DNA from 4 places in the Lysinibacillus sp. NPDC093712 genome. Region 3 is predicted to be linked to each of the others. Evidence: riboswitches for the same ligand, from Rfam matches in the RefSeq annotation. Region 3 holds a riboswitch; each other region holds the start of a gene.

Region 1 (8,054 bases), on a different contig from region 3:
GTAACTACCATTAGCTCCTTGCAAGTTTTTTAAAGCATCAAGTGCTTTATTAATAGAGACCTTAACATCTGATCTATCTTTATAAGTGGAGAGCGCTTGAATAGCCATAGCTGTCATATCTGGATCTGCTTTCACACCAGATAAATCCCAACCGCCGTCAGGCAATTGCTTTGATAAAATATGCTGGATAAGTTTTTCTCGTGTAGTTGTTGCTGTTTTGGAAAGCTCGAAGCTCCATGTATCTAAAGCGATTAATGCAAAAAAAGCCCCATTCGGACCTTGCCATACAACTTTATCAAAGTCGCTTAATTTTTCCACTAAATTGTAACCACCTACATTAGTAGGATCTTTTCCAATGGCAGTGAGTGCAATAATTAAACGTGAGTATTCCGTATATTTACGGTTGTGTAATTCTCCTTTTACAGATTTTACATGCTTCTCGACGTTTTCATAATATTTTTCAAAATAGCCTTTTGGAACATTGTATTCTCCCCTTGCAAGTGCAATAACAAACCACTCATCACCAAAAGAAGGGTTAGGTGCTTTGGTAACTAAAAACTGACCAGTTATTTGATAACTATCTATTGTTGATACTTGCTGTGCGGAGACTGGTGCTGCCATAGTAAGCAACATAACAAGTACCATTATAAACTTAGATATTCTTTTCATTAGCGTAACCTCCATCGATAAAAGGGTACTAACCCAAATACAAAATGCATTTGGGTTAGTGAAGAAATTTACATAATGCCTGAAATATTTAATGTACGTTTTAAAATTTTCGCTGTTTGTCCACGTGTAATTGGAGAGCTAGGGTCAAATGAACCATCCAGCTTACCTGTCATTATATCAAGGCTATTTAATAGCTTAATATAAGGTAAGTATTCAGCGCTAATATGACTAGCATCATTGAAATTAATCTCTCCTGCGGTTTTCACATCAGTATTTAAATATTCTAGAATGCGTGCCATAAATGCCGCTGCTTGCTGACGTGTTATTGGCGCATCAGGTTTAAATGTTGAAGCAGTTGATCCTTTTGTAATACCTGCCTCGTATAGAGCTTGAATATCTACCTCATACCATTTGCCTTTTGTATCGTTAAATGGATTTTCACCTATAGTTTGTAAACCAAGAGCGCGGCTAATTAATACTGCAAATTGGGCACGCGTAATTGGTTTATTTGGCTCAAACGTCTCTGGTGTAGTTCCTTGGATTACGTGACGACTCGCTAAAAATTCAATTTCTTCTTTATTTGCTAACTGTGCAATATCCTTAAAGGTTACTGTATTTTCAGTTATAACGAATGTACCGCTTATTTTTGTGAACAAAATAATTTCACCATTCACTATTTTATGTGGAACAGGTTTATATTCCCCATCAACAAGCTGTAAAACGACAGTATTAGAGTTGATTTCGCTATCCAATAGTGTAACTTTCAAATATTCTTTTCCTAAAGTAATAGGCTTTGTTTTACCGTTAGTAGACTCAATACCGAATGTAACAGAGAATTTTTTATTTTTAATATCCTTTGTTACTTCGACTGTTAACTCTTCGTTTTCAGCAAGTTTAATGCTATTAAAGATTGAAGTAGGGACTTCTATCTTGAAATTCTGTTTGCTTTGAATAACTATCTTTTGAATGTTCTTTTTAATATAATCTTGAATATTTTCAGATTTAATAATTGCTTTGTTACTACCATCTTCAATAGTAATCTCAGCTAATGAACTATCTTTATTTGTTTCTTCAGACACTGTATCATCGTCTTTATTGTCTTTTTCTGTTTCTTCAGTACATTGTTTATCATCGGCTTTACATTTTACTTCTTCTTTACATTTATCTGTTTCTTTCTCTTTACATTCTTTATTTTCTTCACCTTCACCTTTACCTCCACTTTCGATACCATCAACATAGCCACCGATATCTTTACCTAAATCAAGTGTGTATAGCCATTCCACAGAATCCCCAGGTGATAATTTATAGAGTCCTGCAGAATAAGAAGGGAATTGACCATTTACACGATACATCCAACCACTTAAAGGACCGCGGTCGAATTCATAAAGACCCGCAATACCATCGATATATGTGCCATATTGTGTTTCTCGATAGCTTAAATCGATACCATTTTCAGTTGTCACACGTTTTAATGCATCGAATACTGTATCTCCGGTATTTAGTTGAACAGTAGTTGTTCTTAATGGAATCTCTGAAGAAGAAATTCTAATTAAAAATGTTGCATAACCACTTGGGATACTTCCCCCTGGGTTAGATGGATTTCCACCTTCTCCCGGATTTGAAGGGTTTCCTCCTTCTCCTGGGTTAGACGGGTTCCCTCCTTCTCCTGGGTTAGATGGATTATTAGACTTCGTATCGGACGTATCATAAAGTGCTGTTTGACCGTTTAGCAGACGATGATAGGCCGCTAATGTATAGCCAACCTGCTCGGTAGCCATTCCATTTGCTTGCTTTTCGTTTAAATCGTGTTTAAAGCCACCATCTTGTGGGCTGTAATAAGTCATAATATTAGCAATTACTTTATTAAAGCGAGGATCTTTATTTGCATCAATGCCTATGCTTGCAAGTGCAGTAACAACCTGAGCAGCGCTTTCAACATTTTCTAATCCCCATGATTTATAGCCACCATTCTCTAATTGCATAGCAGCCAACGTACCTAATGCATTATTAACAGCTATCTTAACTTTTGAATTGTTGTTATAGTATGGAGCTAGTGCTTGTATAGCCATAGCTGTCATATCTGGATCAGACTTTGTTCCTGATAAAGCCCAACCACCATCAGCTAATTGCTTGTTTAAAATGTGCTCTACAAGCTTTTCAGGTGTTGTTGTAGCTGTTTTTGGTAGCTCAAAGTTCCATGTGTTAAGAGCAATTAATCCAAAATATGCACCATTTACACCTTGCCAAATTACTTGGTCAAAATCAGATAGTTTTTCAACTAAGTTATAACCACCGACATTTGTTGGATCTTTACCAATAGCAGTAAGAGCAATGATTAAACGTGAGTATTCTGTATATTTCCGTTTATCTAGTACACCATTTTTTGCAACAACGTGGTCAACAACATTTTTATAATACGTTTCGTAATATTCTTTAGGTACTTCATAGCCTCCGCGTGCTAATGAAATTATCCACCACTCATTATCAAATTTAGGGTTAGGTAGTTTATCTACCATGTATTGACCAACAGATTTATAAGCCTTCGAAGTTGATGTATCTGCATTAGATTTTGTTCCAACTTTTTTCGCTTCATTAAATATCGCTGTGGCCTGATTTAGTGCTAAAACTTTCGCATCAATGCTATCTTGTTCCGCTGTATTATCTGCTATTAATTGTTGGGCAGATAGGATTATATTTGTATAGGCATCTTGTACAGCTTGAGTAACCCAAAAATCAGCAGGGTCTATATTTTTTCCATCAGTACTTATTTTTACAGAACCCTTGTTTTGTTCTGCTTTCTCAATTGCACTTTGTAATACTGATTTATCAATGACTACTTTTTCATCTGAAATAATCGAAATCTCTGGGAAGATGCTGTAGTAACCTTCTCGAGCTGATGCATTAAGGTTAGGACTCGCTCCAGTTATAGGGTTAATATTGTGGTGTTCACCTATTGGACTTCCATAAAAACTCAGACGAATATGTCCATCACGTAACTTGTATTCACCCTTGTGTTCTTGTGGAATTGTAAATGTAACACTGTTTGCCTGCGTTGCCATATTGTATTGTCTTGCATCGCCTGAAACAAGAGTATTTTCAGGACCAGCGAAAAATCTCAGCTGACCTTGGAAGTTATATATACCAGAAAGTTTATTTGCTGGGAAAGACAAGCCTTTTAAAGTAACTTTTATTTTATCTCCAGGTACTATTTTTTTATTTGCTGCTGTTAAGTTTTCAATTGTTACATCAAGTGGACGTGCTGTCATCACGTGATACTCAGCTTTTCCATCTTTTTCAACCTTAACTATATTACGTCCTTCAGTTAATAAAACTGTGAAAGAGCCATTTCCACTAGATTGAACACTCTCTGTTGAAAATTCACCATTTCCATAGGATGCTGTCCCTAGACTATGATTAATTTCCGGACGCAAAACGCTTACTGAGCTACCAGAAGTCGGTGTAAACGTATAATATGCTCCTTGTTCGCCTTGAACATAGTAAACACTATCAATATCAGCATCAAAAACACCATTTTGTAGGTTTAGAAGGTCGCCACCTTTTTTACCTTCATTAACTTTTTGATTACGTTCTTTGTTACTTTCTATTCCTGTAGAAATACCTGTATCACCTTGACCAACAGTCACAACAAAGAGACCGACATTTTCTGGCCAAATAGCACTGAATGCATCATTCGCATCACTAATGTACCCGGATCCATTAACCTTCAATGCGTCATACGTCACTTTTACAACAGCTGTCCCATTTTTCAATGCTTTGACTGTCGAATAACTTCCTGGCTTACCAGGATCAATTTGAATTACATCATCGCCTGTTATGATTTCATAATGGAAATCAGGCTCAAAGAAATAGTTGTTAATTCCTTCTATTAATGCTTGCCAGCTACGTAAAGTTAGTAAATTGAAGCTATCTCCTTGGTTTAACTTCAAATGATTTTGTTCATTGATATTTAAATAAATATTACCTTCAAGGTATGTTCCTTTATTTAATATTGCTGTTGGCAATTGAATTGAGAGCTGTTGTTTTGTAATTGCCAATGATGCATTTTGAGCATTTGCTTTAAATGTACCTACATTTGTAAGTTTTCCTGCTTGGCTAACTCGGTAGTTATAATCACCATTGTTTATTAACTTGAAAGAAAATGTTTTTGTACCATCCGGGTTATTTGTAGCTACCCCTTCAGGCTGGACTTCTTCAAATGCAATAAAGTGTTTGATTTTTTTTCCTACAAATAATTCAGCATCTTGAGGAACTGTAAAAGTTATGTTCCCAGAAAACGGAATAGCTGCACTAATTGTTTGTACTGATGCCGAAAGTGTTACTGTAGTGCTATTACTAAATGGAACATATTGTGTGTGCTTTGCATCTGGCTCAAACGTATAGTAGATTTTTCCCCCTACAAGGGCTAATACTGGAATCTGTCCTTGTGTAGTTACTTTACCTAGTTTTATTGACGTATCGTTCGGTATTTCTTGCCCAACTTTTACAGTGTAATCACTATCAACATTCCAACTTGTATTACTAGCTTTAAAATTAAGCTGGCGGAATTGAAATTCTTGAGTTGATTCTGCTTTTACTGTTAGCTGACCACCGCCAACACTGTTATGATTGCTATCAAATCCTTCGTAGCGATAACTTCCTACTGGTATAGTTGCTGTATAAACATTGTATGTTCCTTCAACACCAGAGCCTAAGTTTATTTCTTGATCATTCGTATCATAAAGCTTTAAAATGACAGCTTTAGGTGCGACAGTAAATTTCACTGTGCTAGTAATATCTGTTTGTAAACCAGTTTTTTTACTAAATGCATTTGTGGCTTGATTTAGTGCTAAAACTTTTGCATCTATTTCTTCTTGACTGGCATTTTCATCTGCGATTAGTTCCTGTGCGTCTATAATTTCATTTGTGTATGCATCTAATTCAGCTTGAGTAACCCAGTAATCAGTAGGAGCTACATCTTTTCCATCTAAGCTTACTTTCACAGAAGCTTTTGTTTGTTCAGCTTGTTGAACCGCTGTTTGCAAAGCTGTTTTATCAGCTTTAACGATTTCTTCCCCTTCTCCATTTAAAGCAGCATTTAAATGGAGAAGTGCTGCATCCACATTTGTTTGACTACTCTCCATATTTTTAAGCTGCACATATGCGGCGTCATAAGAAGACTTTACTTGTTCATTTGCTAAAATTTCGTTTTTAGTTGGTGAGCTATTAATTTCAGCAATTTTCGCTGTTAACTCATCTTTATTCGCTGGCGTAATTAAACTACTTCCCTCAAAGCCGCCACCTAAATCTGTTCCATACCCCCATACTGTAAACTGCCATCTAATGATATCACCATCTTCTGGGAACCATTCAGAAGCACCTCGAGGAATAAAGTTATTATTTACAGCTACCATCCAGCCAGACATAGATGTATAGTCCATCTGTTTTAACCAGTCGGATTCCATTCTTCCATTAACGGGACCAGATTCATCAAGAATGTATTTTGGGACGCTCACTTCTCCAGGATCAGGATCAAAGACACCTGCTAAGTAGAAGCTTTCTTCTACAGATCCTGTAATGTCATAGTTACCTTCTCCTAACAGGTTAACTATAACCTTAGCTATATTATCCCCTTCATAAAAAGGAACACGAACAGGTTCCTTTATGTAGCCTTGCCCCAGTGTAAACTTCTCTACGGAAACCGTCACATAACCTTTAGGTTCAGTATTATTAAATATCGTCGCACTATCATTACTGGTAATAGGTGATAGCTCGCTTTCCGTTTGCTCGGTCATTTCTTTCTCTATTGATTCTTCATTAGTTTGAATAGTAGAATTTGTTTCTAACTCACTAGTATCATTTTGTTGTGTCTCAGCGAATGCGACTGGTGATAATAACGAAAATGATAAGATAAAGACAATCGCTATATTCAACCATTTTTTATAAAAGTCCATTTCTTTCCCCCCAATTTTTTTATAGATGAATGCGCTTGCAATAACTAGAAAATAAAAAAGATGCTTCTCTAATAAAAGAGAGCATCTAAGGAAAACAGAAAACGGCTTCAAATACTATTTGCCAATTCGTCTATTTGCCGTAAGTTCTCCTAGCTTCCGAAGAGATTTAATACGATGAAATAAAGGCAGGTCTCCTGGCTTGTGTACCCTAATCAGAACCTTCCCATCTACTTGAGGCATTTTTCCTCGTTTGACAGTGGTATTTTCTGGGGTCATCTACACATACAGTTGCGGAAACAGCTTCGGATTTGCACCGAATTCCCTATTAAGCTCTTAAAAGAGCACCTTTATTCTGCATTTGCTATTCACTTAATGCTAAGTTTAGCATAGTTTCCATCTTTTCAAAATAGTTTAAAAAAACAAGCATGACTGATTATCTAATAATAATGGAGTTGAATCTTTTTTTGCTATTATCCTTTATTCAATTAAATTAGTAGCACAACAGTATTCTCAATAAAAAACGCCAGAGCAATGATACTCTGACGTTGAAATCATTATTTTGTCGTTACTTTTCTTCCGTATGTCATCCATCTCCACACTTTTTCCAATGGCCCGATTTTGAAAAATTTAAAATAAATGATACTAAAGATGATTTGAATCACAAAAATCATAATGGCAATGATGACAATATAGGAAGTCGAAAGTACTTCGAGTCCCATGAGAGATATAATAGCTAACCCTATAAAACTTTGAGCTAAATAATTTGTAAACGCCATCTGTCCGACACGTCCAATTGGCTGTAGAATTTTTACAACATTTTTGTGTTCTAGAATCAGGAATAAACTCGCTAAATACAAATATGTAGTCGGGATTACACCTAAACCTAGTACTAATTGAAGCTTTTGATCATCATTTTGAGATGCAAACCAAATCCAACTAGATATAGCTACAAATATTGGAGCTGTTACATATAATACCAACTTTATTTGCTTGGTAAGTTGTCTCACATTTCTTATCCAGTCAGCTTTTGCTACTAGAAAACCTGTTAAAAACATAATAAAAATAGTTATTGTATCATTCCCTAGTACATTAAAAACTGTTGAAAGGATAGCTAGGTTTGGCAAAAACATTTGTCCAAGTATGCTTACAATGTGAACAGTAATTATGCCAATAAGCCAGTTGCGAATTGTATCAATCTGCGCTCGATAAAATGGTAGTAAAAACAAACCAATTACTGCATATACTGAAAGGATAGAACCCCAGAAAAAAATTATATGGACAATCCCAATAACAAATAATGCTAGTAAACGTCTTGCAAAACGCCATCGAGGCTTATCACCTCTTGCTTCAGCGCGTGAAGCAAAAATATAAAAACCGACACCGAAAAGAAATGAAAAAATGGAAAAGAATTTTTTCTCAATGAATATATCAATT
Region 2 (8,054 bases), on a different contig from region 3:
TCCCTTTGAAAGCGAATAATCCAATCCACTAATTGCTCATTCATGTCTGAACGTCATCCTTTTATATAGAGTTTCTTCCTATTTAATAATACTCTTTTTTTATGGAGCCGAAAAGTGAACAAAACTTAGCCTATTGAATTATCAGAATTGTTTGGGTGACTGGCACTATATTGGGGTTGCGAAAATTTGTTTTTCTTCTGGGTCCCATAAAACAATTCCAACATCTTGTTTTTGATCGATAATACGAATCGTAACAGGAACATAGTCAAATAAAATAGAATTTAATTTTGTACTAATAAACTGCAAAAGGCCAATCAATTCCGTATCATTTATTAAAGGTGCATGTACCTCTATTTTTATATCTGCTAATTTTCCATCTTCATATCGAAGCTTTCCAAATGCTTTAGGATTTAAATGTTTGAAATTCTTTTGTATTTCTTCTTTAAAACTTAATAATTTATTATATGTATCTTGATCCAAACTATATAAGGCATCGGAAGGGAATGTGTAATCTTTCTTATCTATGTCAGTCCATTTATCTATTCTATCTTTGCTCTCTGCAATAAAGGTTTCAGCTAAAAAAATGCCTGGAAGTATATCATTTTTATTGGATTCTTGATACAACGTTAAATAGATTGGAACATTCGGCATTGCTTCATTTTTTCTTATATCTTTTACGATTGTTTCAGCTATTTTTTTACCATAATTACCTACATCATTTACATCATCGTCATTATTATCAACTTTCACTTGGTCTGTATAAATCAAGCCTTTATCATCAGATACTCGTATGTCATAATATTCATTTAACGATATGGCTAATGCTATCCCTTCTATTTTTCCACTTTTTTTGTTAATGTAATTTTGTTCTAACACATGTGATAAAATTAGCGGATTCGCTTTTTCATCCTCTAAAACATTACCAGTACTATTTTCTATTGGTGGATTTAAACCTAAGCCTTCTTCAGTTTTTCTAGCTAACCATTGCCGAATCATATTTTTATCTAAATATTGGCCTTCCTGCATATAAAAACTACTTGGCGAAAAATAATTTACTGATAAATTCATTAACCCCTTCTCAATTTCATTAATATTTAAAGTATTATTCATATTACTAACAATTAATCCTCTGGCAACATTCAATTTAGCAGGCTGTTGAATTTCGTATGTTTCCTTTTTCTGAATTGAGGATATATACATTTTCTCTTGATTATTATCGTCTTCATCATCACTACAAGCAGCTAAAAAAAATAAAGGTGATATCAATAATAGTGCACTTTTTCTTATATCCATGTCTATAATACTCCTTTCTTATTGTGATATTATGAAAATCTTTCACTACTATCGTCATACCTTATATTACCATAAGTTCTATTAATATTTATATTAAAGACTTTATATATTGCAAATGCTGTTTGTTATTTAAAGACGGTATAAACGCCCAGTTGCTAGAAAATAAAACAATCGTTTTACTGTTATTTAAAGTGCATTTTTCATCCAAAATAAAGTTTAATATACATACAAAAAACCCTATAAAAATACAGGGCTTTTGTAAATGATTTATATCAATAATTAACTCTCACTCATAAAGGCTTTTGAATAATTTACTGTTCCTTGAACATTAGTCAAAGAATCTTTCGTCAATTCAATTGCCAATAATACTTCATCCGGCACTTCAAAAGGTGCTTTTATATTCCATAAACTTGCCTTTTTAAATCCGAATTTTGGATAATAATCTTTGTGTCCTAAAACGATTACTGACTGAAAATCAAGCTCTTTTGCACGTTTTAAAGCTGCATTAATGAGTTGACTACCTACACCTTTCTTGTGGTGTTCAGGTGCGACTGCAACAGGAGCAAGTGCTAAAGAATCTACAGATAAATTAGAAGCGACAATTGTTATTTTAGATAAAAGAATATGACCAACAATTTCATTCGTTTCCTGATCTATCGCTACTAATGACAATTCAGAAATAAAAGCATCTGATTGTCTAATTTTATTCACAAGAAAATGCTCTTGTTTGTCACTTTGTTCTACATTTAAAAATGCCATTTTGACAACATCTTCAATTTTTTTGTAATCTGAAGGGTGTTCTTGCCTAATTTTAATATTCATATACTCTCCTATTTTAAAAAAAATTTCGAAATTACCCAACATACCTTCTTAATAATAATTATTAAGAAAGTTTCCACCCCAGTAAGAAACATAAGTTAATCAAACAAAAACCTCCAATTTAATATGTTCCTATTTTATTTCAAATTTATATGGCAAGTCAAACATGCTATTTTTTCGAACAAATAAGTAACTGTGAAATTGTGTGTAAATTGTGTGGGTGACTGGCACTCCTACAAAAAAAATTAAGTTCGGTACAGTACCGAACTTAATCCTTACGAACTTATTTTGTTCCACTTGCTCCAAATCCAGAAGCTCCACGAACAGTTTGGGATAATTCATTTACTTCTAGTAGTTGAATGGAAGGGACCATTTGGATTACCATTTGGGCTATGCGCATTGATTTCTCGACGATAAATGTTTCTTTACCATGATTAATTAAAATAACGCCAATTTCGCCTCTGTAGCCTTCATCAATTGTACCTGGACTATTGAGAACAGTTACACTATGTTTTAATGCTAGTCCACTTCTTGGACGAACTTGCGCTTCTGTCCCTTTTGGTAATTCAATTTGTAAGCCTGTTTTTATTAATTTTGCTTCTCCCGCAGGAATTTCTACTGCTTCTATTGAATAAAGATCCATTCCCGCATCACCTGGATTTGCTTGCAAAGGTAGCAATGCATCAGTATGAATTCTTTTGATTTTTACGTCTAAGTTCATTTCTTTCATCCTTAACGATTAAATTTAAATGTGTCATCTGTAATTGGCGCTACTTTTGCTTTTGCATAAGTAGAACCTTTTTGTGAAAAGAAGTCATATGTTGAACCTTCGTTACGAATACCATTCATAACGATTGGATTCACTTCTTCTTCAGGGAACATTGGGTCAAACCCTACATTCATTAACGCTTTATTAGCATTATAGCGAACGTAAGCTTTTACTTCAGGCGATAAACCTGTTTCTGCATAAATATCATCTGTATAATTCATTTCATTTTGATATAAATCCAACAATAATTCATAACCCCATAATGTTAGCTCTTCTTGCTTTTCCTTAGAAAATTGCTTATATAAATTTTGTGCAAAGAAGCCTACTGCCACACCGTGGATGGATTCGTCGCGTAAAATAAGGGAAATAATTTCTGCACTATTGCGAAGAAAGCCTTGTCCTCCTAAGTATAATGGATAGAAGAAGCCAGAGTAGAAAAGGAATGATTCTAGCATAACGGACGAGAACATCGCTTTCCATAAACTTTCTGAATCCCCTTCTTCAATACCATTATAAATATCTGCAATTTTATTTGCCTTATATTGTAGATATTCATTTTTCTTTACCCATTCAAATAGCGAGTCAATTTCTTCATTTGTACAAAGCGTTGTGAATATATATGAGTAGGATTTTGCATGTATCGCTTCAAACGCATCAAATACAGTAAGGACCGCCTTTTCTTGAAGATCCGATGTATAAGCAGCGACACGGTTCATCCCAATATTCGTCTGAACTGTATCAAGTAATGTTAAGCCTGCGAATACTTTCTTATACGTATCTTGGTGTTCGAAATTTTTCCACTGCGGGATATCCTTACTAACTGCAATTTCTTCTGGAAACCAAATTTGTTTCCATTGTTGGTCCCAAAATACTTGTGCCAGTTCACTCGTTGACTTATTCCAATTGACCGCTTCGTAAATTATATTTGACATGCGACACACTCCTCTAAGCTTTGCAAACGTTGACGGACATAATAAACAGATTTAATTCCCTTTACCCAAGCATAAATATAAATTTTAGCCAACTGTTCCGTTGTCCAGTTATCCGTTACATACAGCGTCATCGAAATACCTTGGTCTACGTGTTTTTGAGATGCTGCATATAAATCGATTAAATCATATGGATTCACATCATAAGCTTCAACATATAAATGACTGTTATCATTTGTTAAATGTGGCATTGGATAAATTGTTCGACTATCCGCATAATCACGTACCTCTACGCGCTCAGTACTTGGTGCAATCGAAGCTGTACAGCTACGAATGTATGAAATACTACCAGTTGGTGCAATAGCTAGACGATAAGAATGGAATAAACCATATTGCATGACATCCTGTTTTAATGTTTCCCACATTTTTGATGTGACGATTGGAATATTTCCTAGTGCTTTTAATACAACAGGTGAGAGCTCTACTTCGATTTTATTTACATATTGATCAAAATAAACACCTGAAGCATAATCACTATCTTCAAAACGGTAGAAAGTTTCGCCTTGTTCCTTAGCAATCTCCATAGATGATTTAAGTGAATAATAGTTCATCGCTTCCATAAAGCGATCCATAAAATCAATCGAATCCTTTGAACCATACATGATGCCTTCTGTAACAAGATGTCCATGTAAATTCATACAACCAAGCCCTACCGAGTGCATTAGCTTATTTGCTTTAGCTACAGGCGGTACATTCGTGATGTTCGTCATTTGCGACACATTCGTTAATAAATGCATGGCTGTATCAACTAATGTTCCAAAATCATTTACTTTACTTGCGGCATGAATATCAATTGAACCTAAGTTACACGATACATCCAGCCCGTATTCATTTGGTTCATTTTGGTCAGTAATGATACTTGTTTCTTGTACTTGTAGAATTTCTGTACATAGGTTCGACATTTTTACACGACCTATATTTTTAAGTGGATGTACATCGTTGACATTATCATCAAAAATTTCGAAAGGATAGCCTGATTCAAATTGTGCTTTTTTCACTTCTGTATAAAGTCTACGAGCATTCAAGCGTTTAATCTTACGGATATTCGGGTTATCTAGTAACTCGTAATACATCTCAGTAATTGAGATTTCAGACATCCGTTTACCATATTCTTTATAAATATCATATGGGCTAAACAACACAATATCTTTATCACGTTTCATCAGTTCAAAGAAAATACTTGGAATAATAATACCTGTTGATAGCGTTGCAAGACGGATTTTATCATCCGCATTTGGCTTTTTCGATGAAATAAAATTTTCTATATCTGCGTGGAAAATATTTAGATAGACAACACCAGAGCCGTTTCGTTGTCCGAGCTGATTCGAATAGCTAAACGAATTTTCTAAAAGTTTAGCAACCGGGATAACACCACTTGCACGATTTAAAATTTCTTTAATAGGATCACCTAATGGACGTAAATCAGTTAAGTTTACCCCCACTCCACCTCCAAGGCGTGATAGCTCCAAACAATAACCAATATTTTCAGCAATACTATTCATTGAATCGTCCATTGATAGTTTAAAGCAGCTTACTAATTCGCCACGCGCTTTTTTCCCACTATTTAATGCGGTTGGTGTTGCTGGTTGGTACGCTTCCATCATTGCCTCAACAGAACGTTCTGCTAAAACAGTGTTCCCTTGTGCTAAATATAAAGCGATGATAACAATACGATCCTCATATTTTTCTAAAATTTCTTCTCCGTCACGACTTTTCATTGCGTAGCTATCATAAAATTTACTCGCACTCATAAAAGAAGGGAAGCGGAAATTATAATCGTATGCTTTTTTGTATAGATGTTTAATAAAATCTATTTCATACATGTCGATAAATTGTTTCTCATAGTAACCCTCATCGACTAAATAGCGAATTTTTTCTTCAATATCAATAAAATAACGTAGACGCACATTTACATATTCTAAAAAATAACGGCGTGTTGCTTCACGGTCCTTTTCAAGCTCTAATTGACCTGTCGTGCTATAGCGATTAAGCACCTCATTATTAAGCTTTAAATATGTTTTCATCCCTTCACCCTCGTTTCATAAAACATTTGTATTACTTCATAATCAGCCTGATATCCCCGTAAATCTAATTTACATACTAGCGGGACTTTATAGGCTTCTGCAATTTTCTCACCAGCTCCGCCAAACACATGGTGTCCAAAATTACTATTACCACTAACAGCTACTCCCTTGCAAAATTCCTTGTTTTGCTCTAAAAAGCGGTCTACTTTTGCAGGAATATCACCTAAGCCGTCTGTGTATGTTATTAAAAGATAGGGCTCAGTCAACAATAATCCATCATGTATTTCTATTGATTCACCATCTAATTTAGTAACAATATTACGCACATTACCTGTACGACTGGCATAAACGATCATATTGCAATCATCTCAATTTGAGAAACAATTTCTTTGACATCTCCTATAAATGTGTCATTTACTTCAAGAACAGGCACACTTAAAAAACCTGCGTCCATAATTTTTTGTTTCGCTTGCTCATCGTGATCAATGTTGACAATTTCTGCTTCAAGTCCTGCACGTTGTAATTCCGATTTGACCCAAAGACATTTTGGGCATATAGTTTTAGTATAAAGTTTCATTTTAAATTCCCTCTTTTCATAATATAAAAAGGCTATCTCTTGGGAGAGACAGCCTAAGTTAGAAACGTAAAAAAACAAAAAAAATCGTCACGTCCCCATTTCTTATTCCCCGAAGAAAGGTTGATTTGTTTTATGATAGGCAGGTCTCCTGGCTTTGCTTCACTCTCTGATTTCCTTCCCATACGAATGCACAGTGGATTAAATCATCGTCAGCTTTTACAGTTGCGGGGACAGCGTCGGAATATACCGAACTTCCCTATTACACTACATATTGTAGTACCTAAATAAAACGAACACAATATATTGTTATTCAATACAATTAAGTGTACCATCCTTCAAGTAAAAAGTAAATCTTGAAAAGGGAATTCTTTATTGTGTAACTTTTCGTTATTTTCTGTAGAACGAATTCGTAGTACCAAAGAATTATAGATTATTTTACATGGCGATCATCCATAAAATATAAGCATAATTTTTATTTTACTCCAACAAACAGCGATAGTTTCTTATAGAAATCAGGTGTTGCTGCTGCATAGATATTGAACTGAGGATTATATTTAGACAATAGTTTAACTAATAACATAGCACTTAAAAGATTTTGTTCACTATCATAAGTCCTATAACTCTCGTACAATTCTTTTACTTTATCATTCCCAGTATGACGAAAAAAATCTATCACATCTGCGTTCTTTAAATAATCATTTTTCCATTCGTAACAAATTAAATTTGTCAGAAAAAACATTTCCAATCCAGGCATTTTACCTATGTTGATAAGCATTGCCATTCCATAATCAAATGCATTTTCTTTCCATTTCAATGCCCGACGGTCATTATAAAAACGCATTAACTTTTGTAAACCATGTCCATTTTGTTTCACAAGATAAAAATGAATATTTGTATTGGCGTCAATTTTTTCCCATTGTTCAATGGTGAATTTATATTTTTTTATAAGCTTCATCCAAAGTTTCTGGAGCTGTTCTTTTGAAAAATAGTGTGTTTGTTCGTTCCACCAAAGAAAAGATTCAAAATATACTAGCGCATCAAGCCTCTCTAATTTCTCGTTATTAAAGCTTTCTAATAATTCTATAAAAAAAGAGTCTGTTCGATTTATTAAAGAATCCCTTTCCAGATCATCATGATTTTGCATACATTTCAAACCTTCTCTTTCCTTTTAAATTTATTTTTTGTAATGTGCTCGTTCCTTATTTAGCGCCTACTATTTCACGTTTTACATTTAAATAAGCATAATTAATATTTTTATAATCATGCTCATTTTCTTGTATTAGCCTGTTCATATATGTTTGCAAAGAAATGCCATTTTGACCCGAAAGGTTATTCATAATTTGTTGTTTTAACTGATTTTCATAAAATGAAATTGAATGTGATGTCATCTAGCTCACTCCTAAATTAGTCCATAAAAAAAACATCTTTCCTTTTACAGTAAAGATGTTAGCTATGACTGAAATACTGCATAGTTCTTCAACCAATGATAAATAAGTCGTCTATTGATAATAGACACCCTTTCTTTGGTTGTCGCACTATGAGTATGATGAAAACAATTCGCCACACTCAACACCCCCTATCCT
Region 3 (8,054 bases):
TTTGCTAATAATGTTGAAAGCATTAAGCCTCCAATAAAAATTAAGACAAGCCCATTTTTCCAGCCTCGTTTTAGACGTACTAGTTTTTCTACATAGCGGCGATAAAATGCCCATACTACGGCTACTAAAATCATTAATACGACTAGCTCTTGGAAGAAAGTGAATACACTATAGAACATCCCAAGTGGTAAATGCGACCCAGGAGCTAACCCCTTCCAAATTAAATCGATGGCTCCTAACTGAACCATTAAGAAGCCGTAAAAGAACATAACGTGAATTAAACCACTTTTAGGATCCTTTAATAGCTTATTTTGACCAAACACATTCACCATTAAATAACGAATACGTTCTTGGACACTTTCATCAAACTCAACCTTTTTCCCCAGTTGTACGAATTTATAGCGTGTTTTTAACAGATAGATAAATAACCCTACTGCATAAAGCACAACCACGATTGTTAGAACAATGTTTGTAATAACTAATGGACTCATGGTTGGTCCCCCCTTTTAGTTTGTCGTGAATTTTCTCTCTTTGTGTTAAATTTTCTAGCTCATACGTAAATGTATGATATTCCACCACTATATTCACATTTTAATAAATGAGTGAGCATTCAGTCAACATTAAAACAAAAATATTTCTGATAATTTTATATTCTTACATTTTATAAGTGAAAAAGCTACCCTGAATTTTCCTTCAAAGTAGCTTTTTTGTATATTAATTTAACGTAATTAACACTTTTTCTTCCAATCACTAGTGTTCTCTGTAATAAGTTTCATTTAAAATATTTATTTTTAAAAATGATGATTCACATCGTTACGCTCCGGGCAGATGCTTGCCACAGGCAGGCTCGAGCCACTATTGTTCAGAGAATCAACTTATTTTTTAAACACTTTCCCACTGCGAATATATTCAATATCAGGTAAATTTAAACGAGCATTAACAACACGTGCAGCGGCAAATAAATAATCTGATAAACGGTTTAAATACTTTTGCACAATAGTAGGCACATCTTGAACTTCTTTCATTAGCGTTACCATTTGACGCTCTGCTCGACGGGCAACAGTTCGTGCAATGTGTAATGTTGCAGCTGCAGGAGCCCCTCCTGGTAATATGAATCGCTCCAATGGTGGCGCTTCATCAGACAATGCATCAATACGTGCCTCCAATACTTCAATCGGTGCTTCCGCTAGCTTGTAATGACGCTCCTTCATAACATTGGCCAAATCTCCACCAGCATCAAAAAGCTCATGTTGAATTGTTTCTAAATCAAGTAAAATGTCTTTGAATAATTCGCGATCTAGTTCGCTCACTGCCTTGCCGATAAACGAATTTAATTCATCAATTGCTCCGTATGTTTCAACACGTAGACTGTCTTTGTCGACACGCCCACCAATTAAGCTTGTTTTCCCTGTATCGCCCGTTTTCGTGTAAAGTTTCATCCCTTTTTCACTCCTATGCTTTATTTTTATAATTTTGTATCGCTTGTATCGTCGTCTCATAAACGCCTTTACCAATAATCTTACCGACATCTGTAATCGGCCCACCATAGCGCATTTCCTCACCCTTTTGCGTTGCCGCAATAAGTAAGCTATCTGTCGCAGTGCCCGTTGCAATTGTATCACTGCGGTAATCGCGAATGTTTTCCATTTGCAATGCCTTTGTTTTTGCTTCATTTGCAGTCATCAATGCTTGAAAAAATGCCTCTTCCGACAAACAGCCATTGATGATGACCCACGTATTAATAGTACCAATATATGGCGTATCCTGTCTTTCGTGTGTGCGAGAGACATCTACAGCATTTCCAACACCCGCAGTGACAACGACAAACACACTACCGAAAGAAGTGCTATATTCATTTAGTGCGTAGAGTTGTGTAGGAACAGCGGTTAACATGACAACTGTGCTAGTCGGCGAAAAATGCTCTCTTTGTAAAAAATTCGCGACCTCTTGTTTCACATCATTAACAACATAGTCTCCTGGTACAGAGCGATTTAATAGGCAGTCATACCACCCTATTCCGGGATTATGAACAGCTGAAGAAACTGTTTTTAACGGGACATTTGATTTCAGTTGGATATAATCTGTTGTTACGTTAAAATCTTCTTTTACAATGACAGCTCGTTGCTGATATTCACTTGATGATGGCATGATTGTAATTTGCGGTTTAGGTATTTCTGGATGGGCATAGGTTGTCACTCTTGCCTGATATACGTCCTCAATTTGAGACGCTATTAATACTTTATGTGGTGCACCTATAGCGCGTACACAGCCTCTTTCCATTAATAACAATTCATCGCAATAGAGGGAGGCTAAATTCATGTCATGCAGCACCATAATAACGGTTAAACCACATTCAATTGCTTCCTTACGCACCATATCTAAAATTTGACGTTGATGCGCAATATCTAGGTGATTTGTCGGCTCATCTAGCAATAATACTTCCGCTGTTTGCGCTAAAGCTTGTGCTACAAAAACCCGTTGTTGCTCACCGCCTGATAGAAACTCCATTGATGTATGCTCATAGCGTGTGACGCCCGTTTGCTCCATGGCATATTGAACTGCTTGCTCATCCCTCTCTGACCAATGAGAAAAAAAGCCAGTTTGATGTGGATAACGACCGAGCGATACTGCCTCACGTACTGTATTTGAAAATGCATTGGCATGTAATTGTGGTAGTACGGCCATCTTTTTTGCCAATGTGCGAGGACTATATGTTTTAATATTTTTGCCATCCAATAAAACAGTTCCTGCCGTTGCTGGTAATACGCCACTAATTACTTTCAATAATGTGGATTTGCCACTTCCATTTGGCCCTAAAATGCCAAGGACTTTCCCCTTTTCTACCGTAAAACTTACATCCTTAACGATTGGTACGTCCTCATAGCCACCTGATAGATGTTCAACGATAATCATACACGTACCCCCTTGCTTCTACGCTGCTTATAGAAAATATAAGAAAAGACAGGTGCACCAATAAATGCAGTAATAACACCTATCGGTAGCTCACGTGGGATAATTATCGTACGCGCCACTAAATCGCAAATGATCAGTAATGTTGCACCATTCAAAAAAGATAACGGCAATAAATGACGGTGATCTGAACCCCAAATCATACGAGTCATATGCGGCACAACTAAGCCGACAAAGCCGATTGTTCCTGAAACAGCAACTGCCGCCCCAGTAAGCATGGAGCCTCCTACTAAAATTAAATATTTGCTACGCTTTACATTGACACCTAAATGCTTCGCCCGTTCCTCTCCATATAGCAGAACATTTAGCTCGCGTCTTTGCGTCCACAAAATAACAGAGCCAATGACAACGAATGGGGTAATCATTTGCACATACGGCCATCCCCGCATCGAGACTGACCCTAGTAACCAGCCGATCACTTGGCGGAGCTCCTCACCTGATAACGCAATCATTAATGAGATAAGTGAGCCTAAAAACGAGCTAAAAATAACCCCCGTTAAAATAAGTGTTTCCATTTTCAGAGAACGGTCTACTATTCTGGCAAAGCTCATCACAGCTACCATCGTTAGTACAGCCCCTACCATACTGAGCGTTGGCAATGCATACAAACCGACAACTGGTAAAGAGATGCCGAAAAATAATGTCATGACAGCACCGACTGACGCTCCTGAAGATACACCAAGCGTATACGGATCTGCTAACGGGTTTTTTAACAAACCTTGAAAGGCTGCCCCTGCAATCGCCAACGATGCTCCTACAAGACCTGCGAGCAATACTCGTGGCAAACGAATTTTCCATAAAATATTGGCAGCAGTTTCATCTGCCGCTTTATTCCAAAATACTTCTAACGGAATATGAACCGAGCCTATTGATACGCCACACCAGATGCTAACAATAAGTAACGTAATGGCTGTTACATAAGCTAAAACCGTTTTGCTCACTCGAAAGCCTCAGGATAGATGGCTTTCGCTAACTCTTCAAGCCCATCTGCTAAACGCGGGCCCTGACGACTTGTCATATTTTCATCTACTTGCACAATAGCCTTATTTTTTACAGCCGTAATTGTATCAAAGCCTGCACGTTGTGGAATTTTCGTTAAAATATCGGGCACATAATTATAAGTGACCACGATGACATCTGGATTTTTTGTAATAATTTGTTCTGCATCAATTTTGAACCAGCCATCCGTATCAGCTGCGATATTTTCGGCATGAATCATCTCTAGCATCTCCTGCATAAATGTGTCCTTGCCAGGTGTGTAGATTTCTGGTTCATCTGACGTTTCTACAAAGACTTTCTTTGGCTTCACGTCCTGTAATTTTGCTTGGACTTCCTCAACCTTTTCTTTCATATTGGCAATAATTTTTTCTGCCTCTGGAAGCTTACCAGTGGCACGACCTAATTGCTCAATCGTCGTATATGTCTCATTAAAATCACTAGCGTTTGTCACAACAAATACTTTAACACCCGCTGCTTCCAGTTGATCCATCGCTCCACCTAAAGAAGCTATACCTGATTCATGTGCAAAAACGATATCAGGCTGTAACGCAATAATTTGTTCTATATTAAATTCCATACTGCCGACCTTCTCCTTGTCAGCTACCTCTGGTGGATAATCATCATAATCATTTACGCCAACGATTTTATCATTTAAGCCAAGTCCAAATAATATTTCTGTGTTACTTGGAATAAGAGATATAATTCTTTCAGGCGGTGCTTCTAGTACAATGTCTTTGCCAGTAGCATCTGTTATTGTTAGCGGGAACGTTGCTTCGTCTAGCTGCTTTGTATCCTGTTGCTCCTGTTGCTCTGTTGCCGATTTGTCGTTTTTCGGCTCTTCTCCACATGCTGCTAGAATGCCCATTGCTAAAAATGCTGATAAACCTATCTTCCAATACTTTTTCATTGTGAGACCTCCTTAGATTGTATGTGCATTTTTCAGCTTTGTTCAGTAGATTGATCGATATTATGTAGGCATTTCCCCTACCCGAACTTATTGCCTTTATGTTCAATTATTTATCGTCAGTAGCTTTCCAAAACAAAAAAACTCTCGTCATCATAACGAGAGGCGGTGCTTGCACAAATAAACCACCATCCTATCCTCGTAGGCTGCAATGTATCGTTCTATAAAGGCAGGTCTCCTGGCTCGTGCTCCAAATGCTTTTTCATGCCTTCCCAAAAAAATTCAGTGGCATAGATTGAAAAAACTCACACTTACAGTGGCGGGACCGCATCGGAATTACACCGATTTCCCTTTTCACTTTACTTTAGTAAAGAACCTTTATAATATTCAGTTGATTTTATTATACATGAAAATAGAAATAGATAACGATAAAAAAAGAGACGCTAAGTTAGCGTCTCTTTTTTGTGATGCTACTGCCGTTGATTTCCGCTGCGTGCGGACACTTTACACTTCGATCAACTAGTATAATTGTTTGAGTGCCTGGCACTACATAGAACCTAACATAATGCCGACTCCTAAATCGGAAAAATCCACTTCGCTTTCCGCGGGCACATACGTAAGCCACAAACGTCGCTACCCGCGCGGTTTGTTGCAGCTTACATTGCGTGCGTTCCCGTAGGAGTCTACGCGGATTTTTACTAATAATAAAAATTTTCAAAATTGTTTGTGTGCCTGGCACCCGCTACATAATTTCCGAAAAATATTGAACAGTTTTCATTGGTGCGCCTATTTCGCGCAATGCCCATGTATCTTCTAAATAAATATCTGCTAGCTTTTCATACTTGCCGCCAAATTGGACTGCCCATTCGACTGCCACTACACTTTCGTATAGATGAGCCATTTTTTCTGCTACGCCCTTTGCCTCATACGACTTCGTAGCCTCATCCAAACGACTAAAGACTTGCAATGTTGCTTCGATTTTCTTCAGTTGCTCGCCTACAATTTGTACGAACGAACAATCAGTTAACTTCGTCAAACGCTCCCGCATCACATGTACAAATAATTCATGGGCATTATATTTATCTACTAAGCGAATAAGCTCTAGTGCTAAAATGTTAGCCGTTCCTTCCCACACCGTAAGGACTTGAGCATCTCTAAGTAAACGTGGCGTTACAAAATCTTCGATATAGCCGTTTCCTCCATGCAATTCTATTGCTTCGCTTGCGTAATGCACCGCCTGTTCAGCCGTTTCTTTTTTCATGATGGCGATATTCAAACGATTAAGAATAATGTCCTGCTCATTCCCCTGACCACTCGTTACCTTGTCATATAATTGAATAAGATCAAAAACAGTAGCGACTTCTACATGGAGCTTCGCAGCATATTTCCCTAATGTATCCTGAATCATTGGGTATTGAATTAAAGGTTGCCCGAACGCATTTCGGTTTGTTACATAATGCTTCGCCTCTAAATAGCCTCGACGCATAATGCCAATGGAAGCGACTGCGTTACAAATTCTCGATAAATTAAGTGCCTCTAACATATAATAAATTCCTTTATTCGGCTCTCCAACGATATACGCCAGTGCACCATCGAATTCCACCTCTCCTGATGGTACTGCTCTGACACCGAGCTTATCCTTTAAACGTCGAATGCGAAGGTGGTTAACCTTACCGTCATCTTGACGCCAAGGTACAGCAAATAATGTTAAACCTTTCGAACCTGCTGAAGCGCCTTCTATACGTGCTAATACCATCGCCACACCACACATTCCAACATTTGATGCAAAGTACTTCTCTCCATACAAACGATACTGACTTCCTTCCTCGACAGCCTCTACAACATTTGCGCCGACATCTGAGCCTCCTTGCCGCTCCGTTAAAAATGTTGCCCCCTCATATAGCTCTGTATCCCCCGTTGCACAAACATGTGGTAAAAACCTGTCCTTCAACTCATCACTCGCATAATGATCAAGCAAATAAGCTGTTGCCATCGTTAAGGTAACTGGACAATAGAAGCCAGGCTCTGCATGTGACAGTAAATAGCCTTGTGCAAAGCTATACACATAATTTCCCTTTCTACCTAACTGTGGAATGTCCTTATGCACATAGCCAACGATCCCTGTGTTATATGTTTCTTCAATCGTTTTTTTGTAGCCTTCATTGACCCAAATTTCTGATATATCCTCACCATAAGCATTGTATCGCTGCAGTTTGGGCTCTCCCTCTCTGTCCGTATGCTTCGCTCTCACGTCGATGTCATTTGCACAAAGCTCGCCGAAATCCTTTAACTCTCGCTTAGCATAGACTAGAAGTTCTTTATCTAGCATCATTTCTAATAGTTTGTGTAGTGTTTCATCCTCTGTGAAAAAGTTAGTCGTCCGATTTGCATCTTGCTGTAATACTTTCATATTCATCTCACCTCTTGTTCCTTCAACGATTGTTTTAATATTTTTCCGGAAGCGTTTCTTGGTAGCGCTTCCACTTGTTCGAATAAGCGTGGAATTTTATATTTTGCAAGATGCTCCTCTAAATACGCTTTTAGTGCGCTATCATCAATCTCTGCCTTTGCAGCATACACTGCCTTTACGGTTTCTCCCCACTGCGGGTGAGGGACACCAATAACAGCCACCTCAAAAATGCCTTCATAGTTTAAAAGTAAATCCTCAATCTCTTTTGGATAAATATTGACACCGCCCGAAATAATAACATCCTTTTTACGATCTACAATCCAAATATAGCCGTCTTCATCTTTTCGAGCTAAATCTCCTGTTTTCAGCCAGCTATCTATAAATGCTGCCTTTGTTGCTACTTCATCCCTGTAATACCCCAACATATTGCCTTCACCAAATAACACAACTTCGCCCACTTCATTCACTTCGACATCTTCCCCGCTGTCGTTAATAATACGAAGCTCCGTCCCTAGAGGTGCACGCTGACCGATACTCCCCGCCTTTGTTTCATGCTCTTGTCCGAACATTAAGGAACCACTTGGCCCAGCCTCTGTTAATCCATAAACACATGTTAGATTTTCTGTTTGGAAAGTTTTTTGTAGATGGCGAATTTCATTTTGTGATAACGGTGCACCTCCATAAACCCACCATTTCATCGAAGATAAATCCGCTGTTTGCAATCTCTTTGTTTGGGCAGTTAATAAATAGGCAACAGGAGCCCCGAAAAAA
Region 4 (8,054 bases), on a different contig from region 3:
TTGAGTTGTTTATTTGTATATGGAACGGAAGATAACAGCAGACTCAACACTGTATCCTCGCCCCGATGTTTATAGTAGTAGTAATCTTTATCATCATTATAGAGGAGATGATTTTGATAATCGATACCTGGTTCAATTGTTTGAGCATTGATGTCTGTATTAATTTCATTGTTTTTGTTTTCAGGTATAGCTGCCATTTTACTTGATGTAAGTGAATATGGTTCGATGGAACGGCCACCAAAATTAACAATTTTAACAACATAAGTTTTATCTTTTTTCAATGCTATTGCTTTTGCATCGTTTTCATCAATTGTTATGCCGTAAAGTAGACCTATTAGCCCTGGATCATTCGTTAATGAAGAAAGTGGTAGCAATTCATTCTTTTCCTCGTCATATTCTAATAAAGTAGCGGATGGCATATGATTATATCCTTTTTTAATTTGGAAACCATAAATCGCATCTTCTGGAGCGGTAAATACGAAATAATCTTCATCATATTCCGTTTGAAAGTATGCTTTTTGACTTTCACCGATATTGTAAGGAATCGCATTTTTCATAATAAGGTCAGCATCTATACCATTTTCCTCAAAATCTGAACCTATAGTTATATTTAAAAAATTATTTACTCGTTCCCGTTTCTTTCCTTTTAATGGAGCTGGCGCGTTTTCACTGTTTTGTACAACGTCTTCACCAATTGGCTCATTCAAAGGAAGTCCGTCTTCATCTTCAGGAAGATGAACAATTTCTCCTTTTAACGTGTAGGGAATAATGGATTCATTAATGGTCGACTTTTCCTCATTATCAATACCGCCACTAAGGAGAATATCGATTGAGATTACGCCACTGTTGTCATTGGATACACTTAATACATACTCTTCCTCAGGGATTGCATCAAATACGATACTTACATTTTCACCTTTTTCTGAGCTGAAAGATGATTGTATTGGGTAGGGGGCATTTTCATCCTGTTCTTCATCCTCTACTTGTTCTGTTGAGATGCTATCCAAATCACTTTTTAGATAGATTTCCATTGCCGCTGTAACACCTGGTATACCTGATAAATCAAATTTTAATGTAGATGGTTCAGTTACTAAAAAAGTAAAGTAATCTTTGTCAATCTGTTGATCCTCTGAAAGTAACGTATAATTTTCCCCTGCCGTACTAAATGGGAACTGTTGAATATTGTATGCACTGTCTATTGCTAATGAATCGATAGGTAATTCCTTCGTCGTTTCAGCTGTGAAAATGAAGTTAGATGCACCTTTTAAGCTATAGCTTCCATTATAATCTTTAACGCCTATAAGAAGCGTTCCTGCTTGTTCTGCTTTATAAAGGTAGCCTTCTTGTTTTCCTGCGCGGACATCATTGACATTGATAGTTTCAGACTCATCTTTTTGACCTGTAGGGTAGAAGTATAAGTCAAATGCATAATCATAGTTGTTAGCACCTGTTAATGACAGTTGTACATATTCCCCTGCATCTAATTCAATCTTATACCATTTCTTTTCATCTGGTAGCTTGAATTCGCCTTTTTCGGTATTCATACTATTTTTATTAAGCACTTTGGCATTAGTTAGGCGCTCATCTTTTGTTTCAGAATAGCGCTTTGGTAGGTTGTTTAAATCGAAGTGTAATGCTTTTAATGGGTCGACGAGGCCATGTCCATAGATGAGGTCGTAGCCTCTTTCACCTAAATCCTTTGCGGTCATTTCGAGTATAGCCTCTATTTCATGAGGCTTTAAAGTAGGATATTTTGATTTTAGTAAGGCTGCTACACCTGCAACTACAGGTGATGCCATTGAAGTCCCGCTAAATGCTGTGAAGGAGGATCCCTTTTTTCCATCATAAACGGTACTATAAATTTCTTCTCCTGGCGCTACTATATCCACTGATGGCCCATAGTTGGAATAGCTTGATAGTTTATTGCGTTCATTTGTAGAACCAACGCTAATGACACCTTCGAAAGAAGCGGGGAAGGAGTATTGATCTGTTGAATCATTCCCTGCAGCGGCTACGATCGTAATGCCTTTATCGATTGCTTTTTTAACGGCTTCCTGCATTAGGGGAGATTCTCCGTAGCCACCGAGACTCATATTAATAACGTCAGCGTTTTGTTCAATAGCGTAAAGTATACCTTGTGCAATAACGAAATCATTTGCAGTTTGTTTGCCGTTAAAGACATCTATTGGAAGAATCTTTGCTGACGGAAAAATACCATGTCCACCAAGCCCATTATCTTTAGTAGCTGCAATAATGCCTGCTACATGCGTCCCATGTGGATCAGAAAAGGTAGTGTTGGCAGGTGTTGCAGCATTATATGGTGGAAGAATTTGAGACTTCAAATCTGGATGTTTATAATCTACACCAGAATCGATAACTGCTACTTTGACCTCATGATTTCCTGCTAATGATAAAGCCCTATCAATTTGCAGTAGATTTAAATGATACATATCCTTTTTCTTTGGATCTACTACATTATTAAAGGATTGGTACTTGTAGCTTGGAGATACACTTTTGACTCCGTTTTGCTTGGCATAATACGAAACAGCCTCTGTTAATGTTATGCCTTTTTTTAGTTGGATTACTTCGTAACCTAATGAAGGAATCGATCGAATTACTTTTGAACCAATTTTACTATGTACGGTCTTCGCAAGACCCGAATGTTTGACGATAATAGTATCGGCACTAATCCATTCGTTTCCTCCTGTTTGATAGTTGAACTGCTTTAATGCTTGCCTTTTGTTGCTAGCGAGCATACTTGTCACCAATTCTGGGTTCTGTGGTGCTTCGGCAAAGGCAGAAGCAGCAGGAACCATTAGTGCAGAACATGCTACGACAGCGATTGATTTCATCACCCAGTTTTTCAATTGTTTTTCCTCCTTGAGTAAAATATGACATTTCACTATTTATAACGGATGGAAAATAGAAAAGTTTCATATCTCAATAAATTTTTTTCAATTGTTTTAAAATTGTTTGAGTGCCTGGCACCCAAACAATTTAGAGCTGCTCGATAAGTCTTTGTAAGTCTTCTTTTGATCGAGGCATCGACATATTACCGTCAAATAGCTTTTTGTTTTGTAAGGCGAGCGTTATTTCAAAAACCCAAGGTCGTTCAAGATGGGCTAGTTCAAGTAACTTCTCTTGATAGAACAATTCAACCGGATCCCCATTGTAAATGATTTTCCCAGCCTCCATAACAATTAATTGATCCGCCCATTCATAAGCCAAAGCGATATCATGGGTCGCCAATAAAAAAGTTCGTTCTCCATTTTCTAATTTAGCTAAGTAATGTAAAAGTTGTGCAGCATAATAATTGTCTAGTCCAGCAGTCGGTTCATCTAATAGTAATACAGAAGGTTCCATTGCCAGCACACCTGCCATGGCTACACGTTTTTTCTGTCCGACGCTTAAAAAATGTATGGGCTTATCAAGTAATGACTCAACCTCTGTTTGCGCGACAGCCCAGGCGATTTTTTCCTCGATTTTTTCTTGAGACCAGCCAAGATTTAATGGCCCGAAAGCGATATCTTGCTTTACTGTGCCTGAAAAAAGTTGATTGTCAGCATCTTGGAATACGATGCCGACCTGTTGACGTAATGCTGATAATGCTTTTCTAGAATAGCTAAGCGCTTCGTTGCAAAACGAAATGCTGCCATCGGTCGGTTTTAAAATTCCATTTAGATGCTGAAATAGTGTTGATTTGCCAGCACCATTATGACCTAGTAGGGCGATTTTTTTCCCCTTTGGAATTTGCAATGAAATATCTGTAAGTGCCTCGGTACCATCTGCATAGGCATATGATAAATGTTTAAGATCAAAATAAAGCTCTGTCATGAGAAAAAACCTCCATATAATATGAGGAATAAAAAAGTAAAAACAATTCCAAACCAGTTTTTCTTGCTATAACATACACTGTCTTGCCAATAGACAGATTCGCCACCACGTGCTTGCATCGCATTATTTAATTCACGACTACGTTGAAACATTTCCGCAAATAATGCTGCAATAAGCATGGAAATTGACCGTAGCCATTGCATAGGTGATTGATAGCCAAGGCGTGATTGTTGAGCAAGATGAATTTTTTGCATGCTATTTAAAAAGATGAAAATAAATCGATACGTTAGCTCTACTAATTCTACAAATAAAGCAGGCAGACGCCATTGACGTAAGACGTGACAAATAGATTGGACCGATGTCGTTAAAATTAAAAAGTATAAACAGCTAATACTGCCTAATACAGAGAACAATAGCTGCTGTGCTGTGATCAAGCTTTCATTTCCGATGAAAAAAGTCCAATTACTAAGAGAAAATGCCCAGAAATGTGCTGGGAGGTTACTTGAATTTGGTGCAATTGAAATCAAAATAGATAGTAAACTGGATAGCAGAAAAAATCCTGGTAACAATAGTAATTTCGCATAATATTGGAAAGGGATTTTTGCGCCTAAAATGATAAAAGCACTCATTACAATAAATGTAATGAGTGAAATAAGTTCATCTCTCACGATAAGCGACAATAGCAGTAACCCTAAGGAAAACGTCATTTTTTCTAACGGATGAACGGACGCTAGTTTATTCATATAAGCATACTTATCAATGAGTAACATCGTTTAACCTTCCTTATGCTTGCCGCGCATATAGCCTACGAAATAGCCAATAAAGCCAGCACCAATAGCAGCCTGTAATACAAATAATAAGCTTTCGATTTCACCACTTGGTGGCTCCCATAAGCTTTCAAACCACGGTTCATATTCTGCATTAATTTCCCCGATTGCAGCTTCAGCTTCTCCGTCTGCACCACCGAATTCTGCACCTTTTTGTACGAAAAGAGGGATAATTGCTAAAAGTACAACGACAGCTAGTAGCAGTAAATTTTTCTTCATCCTAATGTGCCTCCTTTGCTGAGAAAACACGTAGTGCCTTTAATTCGCTCACATTGTATTTTTTTAAGAAATTCATAACGATAACTGTTAAAATCCCTTCACTAATTGCTAGAGGGATTTGCGTTAAAGCAAAAATCCCTGCAAATTTTGTGAATGAAGCCATAAAGCCTCCTACTTCAGAAGGGAAAGCCAGTGCTAATTGAACTGAAGTGACAACATATGTACCTAAGTCCCCAAGCATCGCTGCAAAAAAGACAGCAATAGAGAATGATAGACCGATTTTTTGAGAACCTTTAAAGACATAGTACGCAATAATTGGTCCTACAATCGCCATAGAGAAAGCATTTGCACCTAAAGTTGTAATACCACCATGCGCTAAAAGTAATGATTGGAATAATAAAACGATTGTTCCAATGACACTCATGGCTAATGGTCCGAAAAGAACTGTACCAAGGCCAACACCAGTAGGATGTGAGCAACTTCCTGTTACTGATGGAATTTTCAGTGCCGACAAGACGAATGCAAATGCACCTGATAAGCCTAATATCATTTTCGTTTCAGGATTTTCGTCTATTGTTTTACGAATAGAACGTAATCCTAAAATAATAAATGGAATCGAAATGACCCACCAAAAAATCGCCCATTCAATCGGCAAAAATCCTTCCATGATATGCATGGCAAACGCTCGTTTTGGTACTAGTAAAAAAGCCACTAAGAAATAACTAAGTTTCCAAAAAGAAAATTTCAAAACCTTTCCTCCTCAACAGTAAATTTCGAATGTAGCGTGCGCAATAAAAAAGCACTTCTCCGTTTCGGAAAAGTGCATAGCTGAAAAAGCAAATAGAATTGTCATTTGCCAAGCCGCACACCTATCCTCGTAGGTTGAAACGATCACGATTTCCTCGGCAGGTCTCCTGGCTTTAGTTCAACATTTTATAGGTCTTCCCGTCCTATGGACAGTGACATTTTCTATAAAATTCCCTAGTACAGTGGCGGGACCGCGCCGGACTTGAACCGGCTTCCCTTTTAAGCAAAATGTATACACTTCGCACCGAAAAAAGATGAAGTTGTGAGTTTTCACGAAGAAGTGTAACATGTTTTTCTAATCATAAGCTATCCTTTTTTTGTAAAAAATTTTTTTATAGAATAAAAATCTAGAAAATTCAGATAAACGTCAGAGAAAATCAATCAATTTCAATGAAATATTTGTTGAAATTTTATTAAAAATCTAATAAATAAAAAAGAAATGTTGAAAAATATAAAAATGATAGGCTATGATAGAAACAGTTTTATATTCGTTTTATTAACATTTCATTTCAAAATTTAAATATAAATCCATCATTAAGTGCTCGAAATGCTTCGAGATAATAGGGAAATCGGTGTAAACCCGGTACAGCCCCCGCTACTGTAATAGCTGATGAAATCGCAATGCCACTGAAGATTTGGGAAGGCGCGAAAGTAAGAGGAAGCTTAAGTCAGGAAACCTGCTTAGTTGATGACATGCAAACTTTTCGGAGGGAGAAGTGAAGCGAGAGCGGATACGTGTATATTCGTTTTTATTTTGGCTTCTATAAAACCTTTACTCTTCGATATCGAGTAAAGGTTTTTTCTTTTTCCTAAAAGTAGAATGAGGGGAGAAAAGCAATGACAACTTGGAATTTAGAGGGCATGAAAACCCATCTTTTTATTTGTAATGGTAGTAGTTGCATGAAAAAAGAAGCTGAGGAAATTACGCTTGCAATACGAGACGAAATAGAGAAATTAGCACTCGATAAGGAAATACATACGACAAGAACGCGTTGTAATGGCAGATGTAAAGATGCTTGTGTTGTGATCGCGTATCCACAGGGAAATTGGTATCGTGTACCAACAGTTGAGCATGGTAGAACACTTGTACAAGATTTAAACCATGATTCTTTACATAGCGAGCATGTTTTTACACTGACAGAAGGTACGTTGCAACGTACTCCACAAACAACAGCCATTAAAGGCATCGACAAGGTGAAAGAGGGGTAAAAAATGGCGCAAAAAGGAAAGATTTTTGTTGTAGGCTTTGGACCTGGGGACTTCAAGCATATTACGACACGTGCTGTAGAGGCATTACAACAAAGTGAATTTATTATCGGTTATAAAACGTATGTTGAGCTCATTCAAGATTTAGTAAGTGCGAAGTCGATTGTTAGTACTGGTATGACAGAAGAAGTGTCACGAGCACAAGAAGCGGTACGTCAAGCGGAGGCTGGAAATATCGTTTCTGTTATTTCGAGTGGTGACTCCGGCGTATACGGGATGGCTGGACTTGTATATGAAGTACTAATTGAGCTTGGATGGACGGAAGCAACAGGTGTTGAAGTCGAAATTGTGCCAGGGATTTCTGCTATTAATTCGTGTGCAAGTTTGCTAGGCGCTCCGATTATGCATGATTCTTGCACGATTAGTTTAAGTGATCATTTAACACCTTGGAATTTAATTGCAAAGCGTGTGGAAGCTGCGGCGATGGCCGATTTTGTCATTGCGTTATATAACCCCAAAAGTGGTCGCCGTACACGTCAAATTGTAGAAGCCCAACGGATTTTACTAGAATATCGATCACCTGATACACCTGTAGGACTTGTGAAAAGTGCCTACCGAGATCGCCAGGAAATCACGATGACAACTTTAGCAGAGATGCTTGAGCATGATATCGGCATGTTAACTACAGTTATTATTGGTAATTCATCAACATTTTTCTATGACAATAAAATGATTACACCGCGTGGCTATCAGCGCAAATATACACTTGGAGAAGAAAAACAGCCTTTACGTCCACACCAGCGTTTAAGAGAAGAAAATGAACCGTGGGCAATGAATCAAGAAACAGGTACTGCTAGCCATGACTTTGCTGCAGATCCAAATGCAGGACGTCTGAAAAGTAGTAACGCGATAGCACCTACGCCTGTATCGGTACAAGAAAAATCATCTCTAGAAATGGCAGCAACTGCACTAGCCATGGTGAAAGGAACAACTGTCACAAAGGCAACAACGAAGTTAGTTCAGCAAAAAATGGAGTCGATTTTTGAACTTGCTGTCAGTCCTGGGGTAGCAAATAAATTTTTCACTCCACAGCAAATGATGACGTTAGCTGAAGTTGTGGGAGAAGAAGGCACGATGGAATATACACCAGACCATCAAATT

Evidence for each region. Region 3 has a riboswitch for cobalamin ahead of ACQKNX_RS16400 (ABC transporter substrate-binding protein). Riboswitches for the same ligand answer to the same signal wherever they lie in the genome.
Region 1: another riboswitch for cobalamin. It lies ahead of ACQKNX_RS00545 (S-layer homology domain-containing protein); the one in region 3 lies ahead of ACQKNX_RS16400 (ABC transporter substrate-binding protein).
Region 2: another riboswitch for cobalamin. It lies ahead of ACQKNX_RS01080 (glutaredoxin family protein); the one in region 3 lies ahead of ACQKNX_RS16400 (ABC transporter substrate-binding protein).
Region 4: another riboswitch for cobalamin. It lies ahead of ACQKNX_RS08775 ((2Fe-2S) ferredoxin domain-containing protein); the one in region 3 lies ahead of ACQKNX_RS16400 (ABC transporter substrate-binding protein).

The regions. Positions count from the first base shown of each region.
Region 1 is NZ_JBNNUU010000001.1:102,217-110,270, reverse strand. It holds gene ACQKNX_RS00550 (S-layer homology domain-containing protein) at 1-669, opposite strand, end outside; gene ACQKNX_RS00545 (S-layer homology domain-containing protein) at 738-6,620, opposite strand; cobalamin riboswitch at 6,788-6,984, opposite strand; gene ACQKNX_RS00540 (DUF418 domain-containing protein) at 7,175-8,054, opposite strand, start outside.
Region 2 is NZ_JBNNUU010000001.1:212,106-220,159, reverse strand. It holds gene ACQKNX_RS01115 (hypothetical protein) at 1-44, opposite strand, end outside; gene ACQKNX_RS01110 (CamS family sex pheromone protein) at 166-1,293, opposite strand; gene ACQKNX_RS01105 (GNAT family N-acetyltransferase) at 1,573-2,115, opposite strand; gene dut (dUTP diphosphatase) at 2,396-2,833, opposite strand; gene nrdF (class 1b ribonucleoside-diphosphate reductase subunit beta) at 2,845-3,813, opposite strand; gene nrdE (class 1b ribonucleoside-diphosphate reductase subunit alpha) at 3,801-5,894, opposite strand; gene nrdI (class Ib ribonucleoside-diphosphate reductase assembly flavoprotein NrdI) at 5,891-6,250, opposite strand; gene ACQKNX_RS01080 (glutaredoxin family protein) at 6,247-6,471, opposite strand; cobalamin riboswitch at 6,593-6,770, opposite strand; gene ACQKNX_RS01075 (hypothetical protein) at 6,944-7,615, opposite strand; gene ACQKNX_RS01070 (hypothetical protein) at 7,671-7,859, opposite strand.
Region 3 is NZ_JBNNUU010000004.1:183,057-191,110, forward strand. It holds gene ACQKNX_RS16380 (heterodisulfide reductase-related iron-sulfur binding cluster) at 1-491, opposite strand, end outside; gene ACQKNX_RS16385 (cob(I)yrinic acid a,c-diamide adenosyltransferase) at 876-1,439, opposite strand; gene ACQKNX_RS16390 (adenosylcobinamide amidohydrolase) at 1,453-2,913, opposite strand; gene ACQKNX_RS16395 (FecCD family ABC transporter permease) at 2,910-3,911, opposite strand; gene ACQKNX_RS16400 (ABC transporter substrate-binding protein) at 3,908-4,876, opposite strand; cobalamin riboswitch at 5,085-5,268, opposite strand; gene ACQKNX_RS16405 (acyl-CoA dehydrogenase family protein) at 5,616-7,283, opposite strand; gene ACQKNX_RS16410 (class I adenylate-forming enzyme family protein) at 7,286-8,054, opposite strand, start outside.
Region 4 is NZ_JBNNUU010000002.1:258,132-266,185, reverse strand. It holds gene ACQKNX_RS08800 (S8 family peptidase) at 1-2,867, opposite strand, end outside; gene ACQKNX_RS08795 (energy-coupling factor ABC transporter ATP-binding protein) at 2,998-3,834, opposite strand; gene cbiQ (cobalt ECF transporter T component CbiQ) at 3,831-4,604, opposite strand; gene ACQKNX_RS08785 (energy-coupling factor ABC transporter substrate-binding protein) at 4,608-4,880, opposite strand; gene ACQKNX_RS08780 (energy-coupling factor ABC transporter permease) at 4,882-5,628, opposite strand; cobalamin riboswitch at 5,768-5,951, opposite strand; cobalamin riboswitch at 6,207-6,386, shown strand; gene ACQKNX_RS08775 ((2Fe-2S) ferredoxin domain-containing protein) at 6,525-6,896, shown strand; gene cobJ (precorrin-3B C(17)-methyltransferase) at 6,900-8,054, shown strand, end outside.